Regions from separate parts of the Streptomyces sp. NPDC054770 genome, predicted to be linked through region 3. Evidence: riboswitches for the same ligand, from Rfam matches in the RefSeq annotation. Region 3 holds a riboswitch; each other region holds the start of a gene.

The links. A riboswitch is a leader RNA that binds a small molecule or an ion and turns the genes downstream of it on or off. The one in region 3 is predicted to bind S-adenosylmethionine.
Region 1: another riboswitch for S-adenosylmethionine. It lies ahead of ACWGKQ_RS29615 (putative leader peptide); the one in region 3 lies ahead of ACWGKQ_RS43720 (aminotransferase class V-fold PLP-dependent enzyme).
Region 2: another riboswitch for S-adenosylmethionine. It lies ahead of ACWGKQ_RS29510 (ABC transporter substrate-binding protein); the one in region 3 lies ahead of ACWGKQ_RS43720 (aminotransferase class V-fold PLP-dependent enzyme).

The regions. Positions count from the first base shown of each region.
Region 1 is NZ_JBSHBL010000039.1:32,503-37,870, reverse strand. It holds gene ACWGKQ_RS29625 (ABC transporter permease) at 1-243, opposite strand, end outside; gene ACWGKQ_RS29620 (ABC transporter substrate-binding protein) at 247-1,866, opposite strand; gene ACWGKQ_RS29615 (putative leader peptide) at 2,100-2,216, opposite strand; SAM riboswitch class IV at 2,250-2,363, opposite strand; gene ACWGKQ_RS29610 (MFS transporter) at 2,648-4,126, shown strand; gene ACWGKQ_RS29605 (DUF427 domain-containing protein) at 4,691-5,368, shown strand, end outside.
Region 2 is NZ_JBSHBL010000039.1:6,807-12,174, reverse strand. It holds gene ACWGKQ_RS29515 (ABC transporter permease) at 1-102, opposite strand, end outside; gene ACWGKQ_RS29510 (ABC transporter substrate-binding protein) at 99-1,748, opposite strand; SAM riboswitch class IV at 2,008-2,117, opposite strand; gene ACWGKQ_RS29505 (beta-galactosidase) at 2,339-5,368, shown strand, end outside.
Region 3 is NZ_JBSHBL010000087.1:13,568-18,935, forward strand. It holds gene qcrB (cytochrome bc1 complex cytochrome b subunit) at 1-1,047, shown strand, start outside; gene trpD (anthranilate phosphoribosyltransferase) at 1,205-2,269, shown strand; SAM riboswitch class IV at 2,653-2,769, shown strand; gene ACWGKQ_RS43720 (aminotransferase class V-fold PLP-dependent enzyme) at 2,953-4,317, shown strand; gene ACWGKQ_RS43725 (hypothetical protein) at 4,461-5,126, shown strand; gene ACWGKQ_RS43730 (Lrp/AsnC family transcriptional regulator) at 5,152-5,368, opposite strand, start outside.

The sequences.
Region 1 (5,368 bases), on a different contig from region 3:
GTCCCCGCGCACCGCCCGGCCCAGATACTCGGCGTACTGGACCAGCACCGGCTTGTCGAAGCCGTACTCGTGCCGCAGCCTGGCGAGTTGGGCCGGATCCGTCTGACCCGAGTCCATTCCGGCCCCGGCCATCGCGGAGACCGGGTCACCGGGCAGGAAGTCCAGGACCAGGAACGACACGGTGTAGGCCGCCCACAGCACTCCGACCGCCTGCGCCAGCCTTTTGATCACATAGCGGCGCATCCGCTAGCCGATCCAGGTGTCGTGCAGCTGGACGCGGCTGCCGGAGTCGAATGTCAGGTCGTGCACCTTGTTCGAGACGCCGAGCTGGGTCTGGAGCTCCACCACCGGCACGTTGTACGCGTTCCGCACGATCAACCGCTGTGCCTCGGCGACCAGTTGTCTGCGCTTCGCGGTGTCCGGGGTCGCGGCCTGCGCGGCAAGGGCCGTGTCCAGCGAACTGGCGGGAAAGCGGTAGAAGTTGGCCAGCCGGGTGGAGAAGGAGCTGCGCAGGATGTCCGGGTCGGCGCGGGTCGCGTTCCCCCACACCACGTCGAAGTCACCCGACTGGAGCGTGGTGGCGAACTGGGTGACCGGGAGCTGCTTGAGCACCACGTCGATCCCGACGGCCTTGAGCTGCTGCTGGACCAGCTCCAGCGCGGGCTGGTTGGTGGCCGCGTTGGGGAACCAGGTGATGGTCAGGCTCAGCTTCTTGCCGGCTTTGGTGCGGATGCCGTCGCCGCTCGCCTGCCAACCGGCCTCGTCCAGCAGGGACTTGGCCTTGGCCGCGTCGAAGGCGAGGTCAGTGGAGAGGTCGGTGTAGTCGGGCGTGGTGTGCGCCAGGACGCTGGTCGCCGGCTGGGTGCCGGTGGGGAAGACGGTGTCGGCGATCTGCTTGCGGTCGACGGCGGCCAGGATCGCCTGGCGCACCTTCGCGTCCTTCAGCAGGGGCCGCGAGTTGTTCAGCCCCAGACCGAACACCACACCGGGGTTGGCCCGGTTCTGCAGGGCGACCTGGCCGCCCTTGAGCGCCGCCTCGTTGGCCTTGCCGACGCTGCTGATCACGTCCACCTGCCCGGACTGGAGGCTGCCGGCCCGCACCCCGGCCTCGGGCACGACCTTGAACACCAGCTTGTCCAGGTAGGCCTCGCCCTTCTTCGACCACAGCGAGGAGCCCCAGTCGTATCCGGTGCGCTTGTCCAGGGTGATCGACTGGTTCTGCACGTACTGCTTGAGCACGAACGGCCCGGACCCGACCACCCCGTCGCTGCACTTCTGCTGCGGGGTCTTCTTGACGCTCGCCGAGGACTCGATGCCCAGCGAGTGGGTCGAAGTCGCCTGCAGGAACTGGGCGTTGGGCTGCTTGAAGGTCACCTTGACGGTGAGCGGGTCGACCACGGTGGTGCTCTTGACGCCGCTCAGATAGCCCTCGGCGAGGGTGCCCAGGGCGCCGAGGTTCGGCACCGCGTCGAAGTTGTCCTTGACCACCTGCGCGGTCAGCTTCGACCCGTCGCTGAAGGTGACCCCCGGGCGCAGGTGGAAAGTGAACGTCGTCGCGTCGGCGCTGATGTCCCAGCTCTTGGCGAGCCACGGCACGATCTTGCCGGTCTTCGGGTCCTGGTCGGTCAGGGAGTCCACGATCTGGCGCACCGAGTAGATGGTCTCGTTGCTGGCGACCTGCTGCGGATCCACGCAGCCGGAGTCGGAGCCCACCGCGAAGGTCAGGGTGCCGCCGGACTTCGCCGGGCCGCTTTTGCCGCCGGAGCCGTCGTCGCCCGAACCGCACGCGGTCAGCAGGACGCTGGTGGTCAGGAGCGCGGCCAGGGGCGCCCATCGGGAGGGTCTGAAATCCGGGAGTGCAGTCACGGAGGGAGTTCTCCTACTCGTGTCACCCGGCACGGGGTGCCGGGCTACGGGGCAGCGAGGCACGGCCGTGCAGGGGCGTGCGGCCCCGGCCGGATCGGAACCGGCCGGGGTGGCGCTGTGCAGAGACAAGGGGGTGGCAGGCAGACGGCACCGGGAACCGGTGGCGCGGGGGAAGGGCGGCGCGAAGGGGCCGTGGCCGGTGACAGGGGGTCAACCGGCGGCAGCCGGGCCGGTCAGACCCGACAGAGGCAGCTGGTCGAGCGCTTCAGATCGATGTGGCGCCGACGCGAGAGCCGGGAGTACGCCGAGGCGTCGGCGAGGGAGACAGCCGGATCGTCGCTGTGCCGCATACCGGTCCTCCCTTCTCCGGCCCCGGTCACGGGGCCACGCGCTTGCGGGAGTCGTCGCTGACCCCGCCGGGCTTTCACCTGGAGCACCCCACCGCGTGGGAGGGTTGCCGGTCAACGAGCCAGGGCTTGACGCTGACACTCAATGCCGTTGGCGATCGTACGGACCGGTTTTGTCGTACGTCAATGCCGGGACGCATGGTGGACGCACCTTGTGCCGTGTGCTTTGATCCGGCCATGGAGACCGCAGGTCAGGCACGCACCGTGCGGCTGGACCCGTTCTGGGCGGGCCGCCGCGCCGATCAGTTCGACCAGACCTGTCGCTGACCACTCGCGCTCCCTTCACCCTTCTCCAGCCGCGCACACGCCGTCGCCGTGCGGCCGTTCCCGCCCCTGTGCGTCCCAACTCGTCGTGACTTGCCGGAAAGAGAGGCATGGCCGTCAACAGCACCGCTCCGACAGGGGCGTTCGCCGCGCTGCGGGTCCGTGACTACCGGATCTACTGGAGCACCGGCCTGGTGTCCAACATCGGCAGCGCCATGCAGGGCGTCGCGCTGGACTGGTTCGTCCTGACGCTCACCCACAGCGGAACCGCGCTCGGCTGGGTCGCCGGGCTGCAGTTCGCCCCCGTGCTGCTGTTCGGCCTGTGGGGTGGGGTCCTTGCCGACCGCCACGACCGCCGGACCCTGCTGCTGTGGACGCAGACGCTGTACGCGGGCCAGGCACTGCTCCTGACGGTCATCGTGTTCTCCGGCCATGCCGCGCTGTGGCTGCTGTACGTCCTGTCCTTCGGACTGGGCTGCGTGTTCACGGTGGAGAACCCGGCACGCCTGTCCTTCGTCACCGAGCTGGTCGGACGGGCACTGATCCCGAAGGCCGCGGGTCTGAACATCCTGTCCCTGAACGCCGCCCGCCTGATCGGTCCGGCGATCGCCGGTGTGCTGATCGGGGCGATCGGCACCGGCTGGGTCTTCGCCCTCAACGCGGTGTCCTTCACCGTCGTCCTCGCGGGTCTGCTTTCGATCCGGCCACGGGCGCGGGCGGCCCGGGAGACGCGCGCCGTCTCCCGGCCGCCGTGGACCGGGGCGGGCGCGGAGGGGCTGCGCTATGTGGCGGCCCGGCCCGAACTCGTCGGCGTGTTCACCGTCTTCGGCCTGACCGCCACCTTCGCGGTCAACTTCCCCACCACGCTGACCCTGTTCGCCGGGCGCGTCTTCGACGTCGGTTCCCGGGGACTCGGTCTCATGAACACCGCACTGGCCGTCGGCACCGTCGCCGGGACGGTCGCCGCGACCCGCGGTGTCTCGCCCCGGGTACGGACGGTCGTGGCCGGCGCGCTGCTGTTCGGCGGCTTCGAGGCACTGGCGGCGGTCATGCCCACGTACCCCGCCTTCCTCGCCCTGCTGCTGCCCGCCGGCTTCACGCTGATGACGCTGAACACGGCGGTGAGCGCCTTCGTCCAGTCGGAGGTGAGTGACGCCATGCGGGGCCGGGTGATGGCGGTCTACACGGTGATCTCCATGGGCGGCAGTCCGGTCGGTGCCCCCGTCATCGGCTGGGTCTCCCAGCACGCGGGGGTGCGCTGGGGGCTGGCCGTGGGCGCGGCCACCGCCGTGCTGGCCGCGCTCGGCGTGACGCTGTGGCTGACGCGGAGATCACGCTCGACGCCGGCCCCGGCTGCGTCTGCCGCGTCGCCCGTGGCGGCCGCGTCGGTCGTACCGCCCGTGTCGGTCGTACCGCCCGTGTCGGTCGTACCGCCCGTGTCGGTCGTACCGCCCGTGTCGACCCTGCCTCCCGTACCGCCCGGCTTCCGGTCCGCGTCGACGTCCGCGGCGGCGCCGGCCGGCTGCCCGCCCGCCACCGATCACCAGCCGTCACGCGAACCGTCCACCGACGGAAGGCCCCATGACTGACCGTCACACCAGGACGCGTTCGTGGACGTCGCCCGCCGCGTCCTCGGCCTGTACGCACGCGTGCTGGACGTGCCCGCGGAGACCTTCCCGCTCGGCGACGACGTCTACACGACAACGGTCGTCAACAACTACCCCAAGTGGCCGTACGACGGCGTCTCCGACGACGAGAAGCTTCTCCTCCTGGAACACGCCGACAGCTCCGCGCTCACCGTGCTCCACCAGGAGGGCGACTACGCGGGCCTGCAGAGCCGGCGTCCCGACGGTACCCCGGACGGCAGGCTGCGCCCCGGACGGCACCGCGTGGTGACCGGCGGCACGGTGACACGCCGTTCCTCCGCGGTGTTCGTCCACCCGGGCCTGGACACGGTGCTGGAACACCTGCCGGCCTCCGCCGACCCGGATGGCGCTCCGACTTCGAACCCGTGTCGGTGTGGGAGCGTGCCAGTGGCAACGTCGAGGAGTACCTGCGGGTCTTCGGGCGCCCCGAGCAGCTCGCGGCCCGGCGGGAGAACCGCCCCTACGTCGCCGAAGTCACCGCGTGAACCAGCCGAAGGAGAGCCGCCCATGACCACGTTCCCCACCGCACAGGCCGTGCGGACCACCCCGGAGGGGCTCCTGTGGGAGCCGAGCGAGCGCTGGGTGCGCGGCCGCAAGGGTGACGTCACGGTCGTCGACAGCCACCACCCCGTCCTCGTCTGGGAGCCGGGTGTTCCCGTACCGCTGTACGCGTTCCCCCGCGCGGAGGTACGCGAGGAACTCCTGCGGCCCGCGAAGAACCCGCCGACCGGTACCCACACCGGCTCGCGGATCTTCTACGACGTCGAGGTCGACGGCGAGCTGCTGGAGAACGCCGCCTGGACCTTCCCGGCCGCCGACCTGGCCGACCACATCGCCTTCGAGTGGTTCCGGCGCGTCGGACGGGGCCTGGACCATTGGTACGAGGAGGAGGAAGAGATCTTCGTCCACCCCCGTGACCCGCACAAGCGGGTGGACGCCATCCCCAGCAGCCGCCACCTCGTGGTCGAGATCGACGGCACGGTCGTCGCGGACACCCGCCGGCCGGTCCTGCTCTTCGAGACCGGGCTGCCCACCCGCTACTACATCCCGCGCGAGGACGTCCGCCTCGACCTGCTCGAAGCCGCCGACCATCACACCGGCTGCCCCTACAAGGGCACCGCCGAGTACTGGTCGTGGCGCGGAGAGGCCGACGTCCCGCCCAACATCGTCTGGAGCTACCCGGAC
Region 2 (5,368 bases), on a different contig from region 3:
GAGGAGGAAGCGGACCACCAGGTATCGGGCGAACCCGTACCCGGCGGCGCCGTCGGCCGGGGTGGCGACGGCGCCGGGGGTCTCCTGCGTCAGAGTGCTCACTTTTTCGAGAGTCCCGCCCAGCGGAACTGGTACCTCGCGTCCAGCTCGGCCGGCACCCCGCTGACGTCGCTGCGGGTGACGATGGCGGTGGACCCCTGGAGCAGCGGCAGCAGCGGCACCTGCGCGGCGGCCCTGTCCTGCGCCTGCTTCAGGAGCCCGGTCCGCTTCGTGGCGTCCGTCTCGGTCTCCTCCTTCTTGATCAGCGCACGCACGGCGGGGTCGTCGTAGCCGTTGGCGACCCAGCTGTTGGCCGAGTAGAAGGGCGAGAGGTAGTTGTCGGCGTCGAGGTAGTCGGCGTACCAGCCGAGCTGGTACAGCGGGTAGAGGTGCTTGACGCGGTCCTTGCCGTACTGGGTCCACTCGGTCGACTGGAGGTTCACCTTGAACAGCCCGGTGGCCTCCAACTGGGTCTTGACCAGCGCGTACTCGTCGGCCGAGGAAGACCCGTAGTGGTCGCTGTTGTACTGCAGGTTGAGCGTCACCGGGGTGCTCACCTTCGCCGCCTTCAGCCGGGCCGCCGCGGCGGCCTTGTCGGGGCCGCCCTTCTTGTCGCCGTAGAGCGACTTGAAGGAGGGGGTGGCGCCGGTCAGGCCGTCCGGGACGGAGCTGTAGAGCGGCTGGTAGGTGTTCTTGTAGACCTGCTGGGCGAGTTGGGACCGGTCGACGGAGTCCGCGACCGCCTGCCGGACGGCGAGGGCCTTCTTCGCGTCGGCGTTCTTCGTCCTGGTGCCGTAGGGCTGGGTGGCGAGGTCGAAGACGATGTAGCGGATGCCGTTGCCGGAGCCGGTGTGGACCTTGACGTCCTTCTGCTTGCCGAGGTCGTCCAGGTCGGCGGTGGTGAGCGTGCGGTAGACGGCGTCGATGGTGCCCTGCTGGACGTCGAGCTTCAGATTGCTTGCGTCCGTGTAGTACTTCAGCTGGATGTTCTCGGTCTTCGGCGCGCCCAGCTGCCCCTTGTACTCCGCGTTGGCGGTGAAGGACACCAGTGAGTTCTTGTCGTAGCTCTTGATGCCGTACGGCCCGTTCCACGGCTTGGCCGCGACGATCGCCTTGTCGTCGAGGATCTTGTCCGCGGGGAACACCTGCTCGTCCACGATGTAGCCGGCGGCCGTGGACAGCACCTGCGGGAACAGCGTGTCGTCGGCCGACTTGAGGGTGAAGACGACCGTGGTCGGGTCCGGGGCGGCGACCGAGGCGAGGTTGTACAGCAGCGACGACGGGCCGTTCTCGTCGGCGATCTTCAGGTCCCGGTCGAAGCTGAACTTGACGTCCGAGGAGGTCAGTTCATGCCCGTTGGCGAACTTCAGGCCCTTCTTCAGCGTGACCGTGTACTCCTTGGGCCCGGTCGGCCTGATCCCGGTGGCCAGGTCGGGGGAGACGTCCGCGGAGCCGTTCTGCTGGTTGAGCAGGGTCGCGTAGACCTCGCTCTCGATGGTGCCGGAGCCCGCGTCCCACGCCCCGGCCGGGTCGAGGCTGGCGACCTGGTCGGTGGTACCGACGGTGATCGCCGAGCCGGAGCTCGCGGTGCTTCCGTCCTTGCTGCTGGTGCAGGCGGTCAGCGCGACCAGGAACGCCGTGCCGAGGGATATCGCGCCGAGGCCGGGGCGAAGGGGTCTGGACGGCGTCGGACCGGTGTGGAATGCCATCAGGAGTCTCTACTTCCGCATCAGGGGTGCGTGAGGCAGCCGTGGCGCGAGGCTGCGCCATGGCGTGCGAGGGTCACGTGAGAAACAGGGGGGAGCGGGTCACACGGACGAGCGGCAGATGTGCCGACCCGGGGAGGGCGGGATCAGCCCTGACACAGACAGCTGGACACCAGCAGCAGGTCGACATGGAGCCGGGAACACAGCATCAGGGCCTTGGCCATGCCGTCCTCCCGGGTTCTGGCCCGCCTCGGGGCCGATGTGAGCGCACTTGCAGAAAGAAGAGATCCGCCGAGCCGTCACCTGGGGCACCCCGCTGCGTCGAGGGTTGCCGTCCGGCCAGCCAGGGCTTGATCACCGGAACTCGTAGCTCGCGCTCACCGTAGATCGGCTGTTCTCCCGGCGTCAACATGCCCAGGGGCACACGGAGGTGACTTTATGTCAGTGATGTTTCGTCCAGCGGGGGTCACGCGCCGCCTCTGCCTTCTCGACGGTGTTCTTCCGCCCCATTGTGTTGAGCCTTGCACCCCCTTACTGTTCGACTTTGCCCGAGTCTGTTTGGTGTTGATTGCTCAGTCGGTCTGGAGGCCGCGGTGCGGAGTGATCGGATCGGTTCAGAGGCTGCGAGACCCGGTGGCGGCCGGTGGTGGCGGCCCGTTCTCGCGGCGGCGGCGACCATCGCCCTGGCCGCGGGCGTGATCGCGCCGGCCGCGGCGCAGGACATCGGCACGCAGGCGTCCGCCGCCGCGGCCACCGCCGCCCCGCAGACGCACACGGTGAGTCTGGACGGCTACTCGTTCCTCGTCGACGGCAAACGCACCTACCTGTGGTCCGGCGAGTTCCACTACTTCCGGCTGCCGAGCCAGGACCTGTGGCGCGACATCTTCCAGAAGATGAAGGCCGCAGGATTCAACTCCACCTCGCTGTACTTCGACTGGGGATACCACTCGCCGAAACCCGGTGTGTACGACTTCACCGGGGTGCGGGACGTCGACAAGCTCCTCGACATGGCCCAGGAGGCCGGGCTCTACGTCATCGCCCGCCCGGCGCCGTACATCAACGCGGAGGTCGACAGCGGCGGCCTGCCCGGCTGGCTGACCACCAAGGCCGGCAACAACCGCAGCGACGACCCGCGGTTCCTGAAGTACGCGGACGAGTGGCTGACGCAGATCGATCGGATCATCGCCCGCCACCAACTGACCAACGGCACCGGGTCGGTCATCGCCTACCAGGTCGAGAACGAGTACTACAACGGCTCGGCCGCCGGCCGCTCCTACATGCAGCACCTGGAGGACAAGGCCCGCGCCGACGGCATCACGGTCCCGCTGACCGGCAACAACAACGGCACCTTCAACTCCGGCACCGGCGCCCTCGACGTCGACGGCCCGGACTCCTACCCGCAGGGCTTCAACTGCTCGAACCCCTCGAAGTGGAACGGCGTCCCCGACATCAGCTACGACCACCCGGCCGGAAAACCGCTGTACTCACCGGAGTTCCAGGGCGGCGCCTTCGATCCCTGGGGCGGACCGGGCTACGACAAGTGCGCCCAGCTGATCAACGACCAGTTCGCCGACGTCTTCTACAAACAGAACATCGCCGTCGGCACCACCGCGCAGAGCTTCTACATGACGTACGGCGGCACCAACTGGGGCTGGCTGGGCATGCCGGAGAACTACACGTCGTACGACTACGGGGCCGCGATCCGGGAGACCCGCCAGCTCGACCCGAAGTACTACGAGGACAAGCTGATCGGGTACTTCACCCAGTCCGTCGCCCCGCTGACCAAGACCGAGGCGATCAGGGCCACCCCGCCGGACGACTCCGCGGTCGTCGACACCGCCCGGATGAACCCCGACACCAGGACCCAGTTCCACGTCCTGCGGCACGGCAACTCCACGTCCACCGCGGTCGACAGGACACACATCGCCCTGGACTTCAACGCCCAGCCGGCCGCGGACACCACCTACACCTGGGACGACCCCGACTCCGCGCTGCAGTACACCGGTTCGTGGTCGCACGTGGCCAACACCAGCTATACCGGCGGCGACTACAAGCACACCGAGTCGTTCTCGAAAACGGCCGGTGACTCGCTCACCGTCCCCTTCGACGGCACCGCGATCCGCTGGATCGGCTCCAAGACGGGCAACCACGGCTACGCCGACGTCTACCTCGACGGCACCAAGGAAGCCACGGTCGACGACTCCGGCAGCGAGAACCAGGCGGTGCTCTTCCAGAAGACCGGCCTGACACCGGGCGCGCACACCCTGAAGATCGTCGTCGACGGGAACCACGGTTCGGCCTCGACGGACAACTACGTGGCCGTCGACGCCATCGACGTACCGACCGGCGACTCGGCCTCGGAGCCGACCTACCCGGTCGTGCCCCAGCAGCCCGGCACCGCGATCACCCTCGACGGCCGCGACTCGCACGTGATCGTCGCCAACTACCGGCTCGGTGACACCCAGTTGCAGTACTCGACGTCGGAGATCATGACCAGCGCGACGATCGGGAACCGGGACGTCGCCGTCCTCTACGGCGACAAGGACAGCGACGGCGAAACCGTCCTGCGCTACACATCCGAGCCCACCGTGACCGCCACCGGCGGCGCGGTCACGACCACCTGGGACGCGGCCACCGGGGACCTGCGGCTGAACTACACCCACCAGGGCCTGATCCGCATCAGCATCAGCGGCGCCGGACAGCGCCCGCTCCTGCTGCTCGTCGGCGACAAGGCCACGGCGGAGACCTTCTGGCGCCAGGACACGGCCACCGGCCCGGTACTCGTCCGCGGCACCCACCTGCTGCGCACGGCCACCAGCCTGGACGGCGGCCACACCGTGGCACTCACCGGCGACAACGCCGACGACAAGAACGTCGAGGTGTTCACCTCCGCCGACCGCGTCACCTGGAACGGCAGAACGGTACGCACCCAGGCCACCGACACGGCGAGCCGCACCGGGACGATCCCGGTGGCCGCCCCGATCGACCTGCCGACGCTGACGAACTGGAAGCACGCCGACGAATCCCCCGAGTCGGCCGCCGGTTTCGACGACTCAAGCTGGCAGGTGGCCGACAAGACGACCACCAACAGTGTCTCCGGCACCAACTCCCTGCCGGTGCTCTACGCGGACGACTACGGCTTCCACACCGGCAACACCTGGTACCGCGGCCGCTTCCGCACCACCGGCAAGGAGACCGGCGTCCACCTGGTCTCGGACTCCGGCGGAGACGCGCAGGCGTTCTCGGCCTGGCTCAACGGCACCTTCCTGGGCAGCTCCACCACCGGCAGTGCCGACTTCACCTTCCCGTCCGGCGCGTTGAAGTCGTCGGGCGACAACGTCATCTCCGTGCTCACCGTGAACATGGGACACGAGGAGGACTACAACTCGACCAACGGCAACAAGACCGCACGCGGCCTGACCAGCGCCTCCCTCGTCGGAGCGCCGCTGTCCTCCGTGACCTGGCGGGTGCAGGGCGTACGAGGCGGCGAGGACCTCCAGGACACGGTGCGCGGCCCGCTCTCCACGGGCGGCCTGTACGGCGAGCGGGCCGGCTGGTCCCTGCCCGGCTACCCGGACAAGAGCTGGAACCAGGTGTCCCTGCCGACCACCGACACCCGCCCC
Region 3 (5,368 bases):
TCGTTCTTCCTCTTCGGCGGGCAGTTCCCCGGCCACGACTTCGTCGCCCGGTTCTACTCGATCCACATCCTGCTGCTGCCGGGCATCATGCTCGGCCTGGTGGTGGGCCACCTGATCCTGGTCTTCTACCACAAGCACACGCAGTTCGCGGGTCCCGGAAAGTCCGAGAAGAACGTCGTCGGCATGCCGCTGCTGCCGGTCTACATGGCCAAGGCCGGAGGCTTCTTCTTCCTGGTCTTCGGTGTCATCGCGGCCATCGCGGCGACCACCCAGATCAACCCGATCTGGGCCATGGGCCCCTACCGTCCGGACCAGGTGTCCACCGGCGCCCAGCCCGACTGGTACATGGGCTTCGCCGAGGGTCTGATCCGCTACATGCCCGGCTGGGAGATCAACTTCTGGGGCCACACCCTGGTCCTGGGCGTCTTCATCCCACTGGTCCTGTTCGGGCTCGTGCTGGGCGCGATCGCGCTCTACCCGTTCATCGAGTCCTGGGTCACCGGCGACAAGAGCGAGCACCACATCCTGGACCGCCCGCGCAACGCCCCGACCCGTACCGGGTTCGGTGTCGCCTGGGTGACCGTGTACATGGTGGGCCTGATCGGTGGTGGCAACGACCTCATCGCCACCCACTTCCACCTGTCGATCAACGACGTGACCTGGTTCGTCCGGATCTTCTTCTTCGCCGGACCCGTGATCGCGTTCATCGCGACCAAGCGCATCTGCCTCGGCCTCCAGCGCCGCGACCGCGAAAAGGTGCTGCACGGCCGCGAGACCGGCATCATCAAGCGGCTGCCGCACGGTGAGTTCATCGAGGTCCACGAGCCGCTCTCGCAGGAGCAGCTGCACACCCTCACGGCGCACCACCAGTACGAGCCGGCCCAGGTCGGCCCGGCGGTCGACGAGAACGGTGTCGAGCGCAAGATCAAGGGCTCCGAGAAGCTCCGCGCCAAGCTGAGCAACGCCTACTACGGCGAGGACAACCAGATCCCGAAGCCCACCGTCGAGGAGTACAAGGAGATCACGAGCGGCCACGGCCACCACTGATCGAAGGCGTCGCCACGCCACAGCCGAAGGGCCCCCGTCCGGTGTACGGACGGGGGCCCTTTGCGGTGCCCGGAGCTGGATAGGGTGGGCCCTGGGAAAACCGGTTAATTCGCGTACGGCGAATTCGACGACGATGACGACGATCAGGAGCGGCCTTATGAGCGCTGTGACCCCCGCTGGAGGCGACATCGCGGCGGGCCGTTCCTGGCCCGAGGTACTGAACGCGCTGCTGTACGGCCAGGACCAGAGCGCCGACGCGACCGCCTGGGCGATGGACCAGATCATGCGCGGCCAGGCGACCGACGCCCAGATCGCGGGCTTCGTCGTCGCCCTGCGGGCGAAGGGCGAGACGGTCGAGGAGATCAACGGTCTCGTCCGCACGATGTACGACCACGCCAACGTCATCGAGGTGCCGGGCCGCACGGTCGACATCGTCGGCACCGGCGGGGACGGCGCGAAGACGGTCAACATCTCCACGATGTCGGCGCTGGTGGTGGCCGGCACCGGGGCGAAGGTCGTCAAGCACGGCAACCGCGCGGCCTCCTCCGCGTCCGGGGCCTCGGACGTCCTGGAGAAGCTCGGCGTCAACCTCGACCTGACCCCGCAGCGGGTCGCCGAGGTCGCCGAGGAGGCCGGCATCACCTTCTGCTTCGCCATCAAGTTCCACCCGGCGCTGCGCTACGCGGGCGCCGCGCGCGGCCAGCTGGGCATCCGCACGGTCTTCAACATCCTCGGCCCGCTGACCAACCCCGCGCGGGTGCGCGCCCAGGCCGTGGGCGTCGCGGACCCGCGCATGGCCCCGGTCGTGGCGGGCGTCTTCGCGGAACGCGGCAACTCCTCCCTGGTCTTCCGCGGCGACGACGGCCTCGACGAACTCACGACGACGGCCACGTCCCACGTCTGGATCGTCCGCGACGGCAAGGTCACGGAGGAGACCTTCGACCCCCGCGACGCCGGCATCGACCTGGTCCCCGTGGAGGCGCTGCGGGGCGGCGACCCGTCGTACAACGCGGAGGTCGCCCGCCGCCTCCTGGACGGCGAGCCGGGCCCGGTACGGGACGCGGTCCTGCTGAACTCGGCGGCGGCCCTGGTGGCCCTTGACCCCGGCACGGGGACCCTGGCCGAACAGCTCCGGACGGGCATGGCCAAGGCGGCGGAGTCGATCGACTCGGGCGCCGCCAAGCGGGCGCTGGAGCGCTGGGCGGCGGCGACGAACAGGTAGGGGCCGCGGTCGGCGGGCTCAGGCACGGTACGGCACCGCCGGACTACGCCGTCGTGGCCGATCGCCGTTGCGGCGGAAAGAGGAGTCCGGCGTCGGTGCCGATGAATTCGGACCGGCATCACCTTCTTCTCCGCCGCAACGGCGAGCAACAACACCGGCCTTCCCGGCGGTGCCCCACTTCGCGCGGGAGCCGTCGCCGCTTCCTCTTTCCGTCGCGTCCTCTGCCGGTCTCTTCCGTTGGGCGGTCGTGATTTTCCGCCGCAACGGCGCGCAACCGCACACGGCCTTCCCGGCGGTGCCGAGCCGGCGTCGGTTTCTGGCGGTGTTCCGTCATCCGGACAGGAGTTGCGCGGCGGCGATCACTTCACTTACGTTTCTTCCCAGGTCATGAGTGACAGTCATGAGGCCCCGGCCGACTGTCCGGCAACCCTCCGTCCGTGGCGGGGTGCCCCGGGTGAAGACCAGGTCGTAGGCAGCGAGGTCTACGGCAAGCGCGGACCCCTCACGCTTCTTCGAGCAGGCACAGCCCAGGGGTCCTGGTCGTCGAGGGAGTCCTCTGTGAGCAAGCGAATGCGATAGGGCGTCGAGCCCCGCCTCCGCACACCCCTTTCACCTTTCCCCGTGCCGTCGACGCACCGTCCGTCCGGCCCGGCGATTTCGCTCAGCTCTCACAGGAGTTCGCCATGTCTGTCACCACCGCTGCCGCCGCCCAGTCCCTTTGTGCCCCACTGCCCGTTCTGGGCCGGGATGTCACCGTCCCGCTCGTCACCGGCGGCGAGGTCACCTACGCCGCCCTCGACTACGCGGCCAGCGCCCCCGCCCTCCAGCGGGTCTGGGACGACGTGGCGGCGTACGCGCCCTACTACGGCAGCGTCCACCGCGGTGCCGGCTACCTCTCCCAGCTGTCGACCGACCTCTTCGAGAACGCCCGGAACACCGTCGCCGAGTTCCTCGACTGCCGCCCCGACGACCAGCTGATCTTCACCCGCTCCACCACCGACTCCCTCAACCTGCTCGCCGCCGCCGTCCCCGCCGACTGCCAGGTCTTCGTCTTCGAGACCGAGCACCACGCGAGCCTGCTCCCCTGGAAGGACGCCCGGGTCACCTACCTCAACGCGCCCCGCACCCCGCGGCAGGCCGTCGAGACCCTGGAGCGTGCTCTCGCCGACCGCGACCCCTACGGCCCGGCCCTGGTCTGCGTCACCGGCGCCTCCAACGTCACCGGCGAGCTGTGGCCGGTACGGGAGCTGGCGGCCGCCGCGCACGCGCACGGTGCCCGGATCGTCCTGGACGCCGCCCAGCTGGCCCCGCACCACCCCGTGTCCGTCCGGGACCTGGACGTCGACTGGGTCGCCTTCTCCGGCCACAAGCTCTACGCCCCCTTCGGCTCCGGCGTCCTGGCCGGCCGCGCCGACTGGCTGCAGGCCGCCGAGCCCTACCTCGCGGGCGGCGGCGCCAGCCGCAAGGTCACCCGGCGGGAGGACGGGGGAGTGGCCGTGGAGTGGCACGAGAGCGCGGCGCGGCACGAGGCGGGCTCCCCGAACGTCATCGGCGCCTACTCCATCGCCTCCGCCTGCAAGGCGCTCACCGAGGCCGGCTTCGACACCCTGGTCGCCCGCGAGCAGCACCTGATCGAGAAGGTGCGGGCCGGGCTGGCCGAGGTTCCCGAGGTCCGGGTCCTCTCCCTCTTCGGCGACGACGCCCCGCGCGTCGGAGTGATCAGCTTCGTGGTCGACGGCTGGAACAGCTCCCACTTCGCCGCCGCCCTCTCCGCCGAGTACGGCATCGGCGTCCGCGACGGCCTCTTCTGTGCCCACCCGCTGGTCAGGACCCTGCTGGGCTCCGACCCGCAGACCCAGGGCGAGTGCGGGGCGCCGGAGGCGGCACCGGGCGAGAAGTCCCTGAACGCCATCCGGGTGAGCTTCGGCGCGGGCACGCCGGACGAGCACGTGGAGCGCTTCGTGACGGCGGTGCGGGAACTGGTGACCGACGGCGCGAAGTGGTCGTACCGCACGGAGGACGGCCGCTGTGTCCCGGCGGTGAGCTGACCCACCCGCGGGGGGGTGTCGGCAGGACCACCCCCGGGTCCGGTGTCCAGGCCCAGCGACGGGAAGCGTCGTGAACGCCAGGATTCAGGTAGTCGGCAACGGGCCGACGAGGAATCCGACACCGGGAACCGGGGGACACACCCATGAACGAGACCCTCGCGAGGCGCCTGACCGGCCTCGCCGCCATCACCGCCGCGGCCGCCTTCATCGTCGACGTACCGCTCTACTTCGTCTACTCCGGTTCGCCGCCGGACTCGAACGTCCTGACCAGGTTGCTGCTCCAGATCGTCGGACTGGCGTTCGTCGTCGTGTTCGTGACGGCCTTCCGTGAACTGGTCAAACGGGCCGACCCGGCCCGCGAATGGATCGGCTCGATGGCCTTCGCGACCGGACTGGTCTACGCGACGGTCACGCTGGTCTCCAGCGGGCTGGAAGGCGGTGCGGTCATCGCCGCGGACCATCCGATCGACCCGACCGTCGCGGTCAGCGGCACGTACATCCTCTACGGGGCGATCAGCCGCCTGATGCTCGCCCTCTGCCTGACCGCGGTGGGTCACGGGATCTCGCGCACCGGCCTGCTGCCGCGCTGGACCGGCCGCTCCGCCTGCACCCTGGCGGCGGTCAACCTGGCCTTCGTGCCGTCCGTGTTCTTCGGCAACGACCCCGCGCACTTCTACGCGGCGAACGGCTGGGGCACCACCGCCCTGATGGGGGCGTTCCTCAGCTACTGGCTGCTCGCCCTGGGTATCTCGGCCTACCGCAGCGCCGCGCGGCGTACGCCCGCCGGCGCACCGGCCCTGCGGCACTGACGCCGCCCGGCCCGGACCGCTCGGTTCAGCTGTCCAGGCCGATGGCGAACGCCGCCTCCAGGTCGTGCTGGGAGTACGTGCGGAACGCGACGTGCGTGTCCGTGGCCTCCACGCCGGGGATCTTGCTGATGGAGCCGGGGATGACCTCGGCGAGATCCTCGTGCTGCTTCACCCGGACCATGGCGATCAGGTCGTAGGTGCCGGTGACGGAGAAGACCTCGCTGACGCTCTCCAGCGCGGCG